DNA from 2 places in the Cellulosimicrobium sp. SJTW-1 genome. Region 2 is predicted to be linked to the other one. Evidence: riboswitches for the same ligand, from Rfam matches in the RefSeq annotation. Region 2 holds a riboswitch; the other holds the start of a gene.

Region 1 (2,378 bases), 1.6 Mb from region 2:
ACCCGACGGTCGACCCGTACCTCGAGGTGTGCCGCGCGGCGCGGCTGGTGTTCGACCACCACGTCGGTCAGCGCGAGACGTCCCTGGCCCGCTGGCAGCTCCTCCAGCAGGTGCCGGCGCTGCGCGACCGCGAGCTCGTCACGACCCACCGCTACGAGCGCGCGTTCACCGCGTACCTGCGCGACGCGCTCCCGCCGGACGAGCGCCGCTCGACGGCGTCCATCGCGTTCGCGGCGTCCGTCGTCGCCGTGCACAACGCGCTCCTGCGCCGGTGGCTGCGTTCCCCCGAGCAGGACCTGCGCCCCCAGCTCGAGGAGGCGTTCGCGGACCTGCGCCGCGCCGCCGTCGGCCGGTACGCCGCGCCAGACGCCGCCGCCCAGGAGCGCAGCGGGGACGGCGTGCCCGCGGCGCGCCGCGTCGTCGTGACCGTGGTGGACGCGGACGCGGACGCGCAGGGCGTCGCGGACGACGTCGCGCGCGCCGTCCGCGACGCCCTGGCCTGACCCCTCCCGCCCCGCCCCGCCGAGCAGGGTCGCATCGTGTTTCAGTCCGTGGGACGGTGCGGTGCGAGTCCCGTGCCCGGGGAATGCGCGAGTAGCATCGGCGGTTGCAGAACGCAGTACGCACGAACGTGCTCCGGGGTCGGTGCAATTCCGAGCCGGCGGTGACAGTCCGCGACCCGCGCCCACGCGCGGTTGACCTGGTGGAACTCCAGGACCGACGGTGACAGTCCGGATGGGAGGAAGCACGTGCGGCGCGGCCGTCCTCGGCCGGGCTCTCGCGAGCCCGCGCGACGGGGCGCGGTCTCGCCGTGGTGAGCGACGCCGTCGGGCCCTCGTGGCCCGGCCCGGCCGCCCGCCCTCACCCCGGAGCGCCCGTGCCCGGGAGGACGAGGACATCCGATGGACCTGATCCACGCGCTGTTCGACGCGCAGCTGACGATCGGCGACCAGCATCTGCTGTGGCGCGAGATCGTGGGCAACGGGTTCGGCCTGGCGTCGGCGCTGGGCGGCATGCGGCGCAAGGTGTGGGCGTGGCCCGTGGGCATCGTCGGCAACCTGCTGCTGCTCACGGTGTTCCTCGGCGCGGTGTTCGCGACGCCCAACCCCGTCAACCTGCTCGGCCAGGCGGGCCGCCAGGTGATGTTCGTCGTCGTGTCGGTCTACGGGTGGGTGCAGTGGCGCAAGACCCAGGCGCGGCTCGGTGACGCCGACGCGGACAGCCACGGCGTCGCCGTCGTGCCGCGCTGGGCGTCGTGGCGCCAGCGCGTGTTCCTCGTCGTCGCGCTCGTCGGCGGCACAGCCCTCCTGACCCCGGTCTTCCGCGCGCTCGAGTCGTACGAGCCCGTCTGGGCCGACGCGTGGATCTTCATGGGCTCGCTGCTCGCGACGTACGGCATGGCGAAGGGCTGGGTCGAGTTCTGGCTCATCTGGGTCGCCGTGGACGTCGTGGGCGTGCCCCTGCTGATCTCGGCCGGCTTCTACGCGTCCGCGTTCATGTACGTGTTCTACGGCGCGTTCACGCTCGTCGGGTTCTTCGTGTGGTGGCGCGTCAACCGCCGCGCGGCCGCCGCTGCCGAGGCGGACGCCGCGGCGGCGGGCGCGCCCGCCTGACCCGCCGGTCACCCGACCCCACCCACACCGATACCCCGTCTCGATTGACTGAGACGGGGTATCGCTGCACTATGGGAGGGACCGCCGCCGACGCCGGGCCCGCACCCCGGGCAACCGCGTCGAGGACGGTCGACCGACCGCAGCCGCCCTCCCAGGGGAGCACCGATGCCCACCACCCCGATCATGCCCGGCGTCACCGAGCCCACCTACGACCTCGCGACCCCGCTCGACCTCGACTACGCCGGCGCGTTCGCCGACGCGACCGAGGAGGACCGCGCCCACCTGCAGCGCGTCCGGCAGTTCGTCCAGGACGAGGTGCTGCCCGTCATCGACGACTACTGGGAGCGCGCCGAGGTCCCGTTCGACCTCGTCAAGCGCATGGGCGAGCTCGACCTGCTGCGTGACGGCGTCGACGTCGACGGTCGTCCGCACGTGAGCCAGCTCGCCGCCGGCCTCGCCGCCATGGAGATGTCGCGCGGCGACGGCTCCGTCGCGACGATCTGCGGCGTCCAGGGCGGTCTCGCGCTGCGCAGCATCCAGATGCTCGGCTCCGACGAGCAGCGGGCGAAGTACGCCGAGCCCATGGCGCGCGGGGAGATCCTCGGCGCGTTCGCGCTCACCGAGCCCACCCACGGCTCGGACTCCGTCTCGCTCGAGACGACGGCGCGCAAGGAGACGCGCGACGGCGTCGAGGGCTACGTGCTGAACGGCGAGAAGAAGTGGATCGGCAACGGGTCGTCGGGCCACGTCACGGTCGTGTGGGCG
Region 2 (2,378 bases):
CACCGAGCATCCTGTCCGCCGACTTCGCGAACCTCGAGCGCGACCTGAACGCGATCGCCACGGCGGACTACGCGCACGTCGACGTCATGGACAACCACTTCGTGCCGAACCTCACGCTCGGGCTGCCGGTGTTCGAGCGCCTGGCGCAGGTGTCGCCCGTCCCGATCGACGCCCACCTCATGATCGAGGACCCTGACCGCTGGGCGCCGGCCTACGCGGAGGCGGGCGCGGCGTCGGTCACGTTCCACGCCGAGGCCGCTGCTGCCCCTGTGCGGCTCGCTCGCGAGCTCCGCCGCCTGGGAGCCCGCGCAGGCGTCGCGCTGCGCCCTGCGACGCCTGTGGAGCCCTTCCTGGACCTGCTGACCGAGGTGGACATGATCCTCGTCATGACAGTCGAGCCGGGCTTCGGCGGACAGTCCTTCATCGAGGGGACGCTGCCGAAGATCCGGCGGGCGCGCGAGGCCGTGAGCGAGTCGGGTCTCGACGTGTGGATCCAGGTCGACGGGGGAGTGTCGCGGTCGACGATCGAGCGGGCCGCGGACGCGGGGGCGAACGTCTTCGTCGCCGGGTCGGCGGTCTACGGGGCGGAGAACGTGCCCGAGGAGATCCAGGCGCTGCGCGAGCTGGCGGAGGCGTCGGCGCACGCTCACTGACGCCAGGACGAGAAGGGGCCCTCTTCGGGCCCATTCTTCGTTCCACATAAAATAGTGTGCCAAGCACGCATCTTCCGTCCACGAGACCGCGAAAACCTCACCACCCAGCAGGGGGGAGAGGGTGGAGCCAGCCGTCGGGCGGCGAAGCTCGACGGCTCAGGGGGAGGCGGTGCTCGCGAGCGGCGACCTCGACGGGGCGGGCGAGGCCGCGCCTGACCGGCGGTCGCACCCGCGCCGGTCGCACCCGCGCCGGTCGCACCCGCGCCGGTCGCACCCGCGCCGGTCGCACCCGCGCCGGTCGCACCCGCGCGGGGCGCACCCGGAGTAACATCGGCGGTTGCAGAACGCAGTACGCACGAACGTGCTCCGGGGTCGGTGCAATTCCGAGCCGGCGGTGACAGTCCGCGACCCGCGCCCACGCGCGGTTGACCTGGTGGAACTCCAGGACCGACGGTGAAAGTCCGGATGGGAGGAAGCACGTGCGGCGTGGCCACGCCTCGGCGCGTGGTGCTCCGGCGACCCGCCGGCGCACCCGTCCGGGACGGTGACGGCCTCGCCGTGGTGAGCGACGCCGTCGGGCCCTCGTGGCTCGACCCGACGCCCGCCCTCACCCCGGAGCACCCGTGCCCGGGAGGAGGACGATGGGCGAGCACCCCCGCACCCTGACGGTCGACGCCGCGATGACGCGCGCGCTCGAGCTGGCGGCCCGAGGGCCGGCACACGGGCCGAACCCGCGCGTCGGGTGCGTCCTGCTGGGCCCTCCGCCCGACGCACCCGTGCCCGACGGCGCGGCGCCGGACTCGCTCGACCCGCACCCGCGGCCCGTGCTCGCCGAGGGGTGGCACCGTGGCGCGGGGACGCCGCACGCCGAGGCGGCGGCCCTCGCGGACGCTCGGGCGCGCGGCGTCGACGTGGCCGGCGCGACGGCGGTCGTGACGCTCGAGCCGTGCGCCCACACCGGTCGCACCGGCCCGTGCGCCGACGCCCTCGTCGCCGCGGGCGTGGCAGAGGTCGTGCTCGCCGTCGACGACCCGAACCCCGTCGCCACGGGCGGCACGCACCGGCTGCGGGCCGCGGGGGTCCGCGTCGTGCGCGGCCTGCGCGCCGCCGAGGGCGAGGAGCTCCTGCGGGTGTGGCTCACGGCCGTCCGGCGCGGCACGCCGTACGTGACGCTCAAGACGGCCACGACGCTCGACGGCTACGTCGCCGCCGCGGACGGGACGAGCCGGTGGATCACCGGGCCCGCGGCGCGCGAGCACGCGCACCGCGTGCGGGCGGAGGTGGACGCGATCGTCGTCGGCACGGGCACGCTCCTGGCCGACGACCCCGAGCTCACCGCACGGGTGCGCACCCACGGCTCCGCGAGCGCCGTGCGTCGGGCGGAGCACCAGCCGTTGCGGGTGGTCGTGGGGTTGCGGGGTGTCCCGCCGACGGCGCGGGTCCGCGGGGAGGGTGGCGAGCTGGTGCACGTGCTGACGCGGGACGTCGGTGAGGTGCTGGAGCGGCTCGCGGAGCGCGAGGTGCGGCACGTGCTGGTGGAGGGCGGTCCGACGCTGGCGACGGCGTTCTTGGCCGCGGGTGCGGTGGACGAGCTGCACGCGTACGTGGCCCCGGTGCTGCTGGGGAGCGGGCGACGCGCGGTGGACGGGTTGGGTGTGGCGACGATCGCCGACGCGCACCGGTTCCGCACGGTGGAGGTGAGGCGTGTCGGGGACGACGCGCTGG

Evidence for each region. A riboswitch is a leader RNA that binds a small molecule or an ion and turns the genes downstream of it on or off. The one in region 2 is predicted to bind FMN.
Region 1: linked by a shared signal. The riboswitch ahead of pnuC (nicotinamide riboside transporter PnuC) and the one ahead of ribD (bifunctional diaminohydroxyphosphoribosylaminopyrimidine deaminase/5-amino-6-(5-phosphoribosylamino)uracil reductase RibD) in region 2 are both predicted to bind FMN.

What each region holds. Positions count from the first base shown of each region.
Region 1 covers NZ_CP136680.1:3,643,708-3,646,085, forward strand. The annotation lists gene RSE42_RS16410 (TetR/AcrR family transcriptional regulator) at 1-503, shown strand, start outside; FMN riboswitch at 628-753, shown strand; gene pnuC (nicotinamide riboside transporter PnuC) at 903-1,613, shown strand; gene RSE42_RS16420 (acyl-CoA dehydrogenase family protein) at 1,779-2,378, shown strand, end outside.
Region 2 covers NZ_CP136680.1:2,059,676-2,062,053, forward strand. The annotation lists gene rpe (ribulose-phosphate 3-epimerase) at 1-653, shown strand, start outside; FMN riboswitch at 1,011-1,136, shown strand; gene ribD (bifunctional diaminohydroxyphosphoribosylaminopyrimidine deaminase/5-amino-6-(5-phosphoribosylamino)uracil reductase RibD) at 1,295-2,378, shown strand, end outside.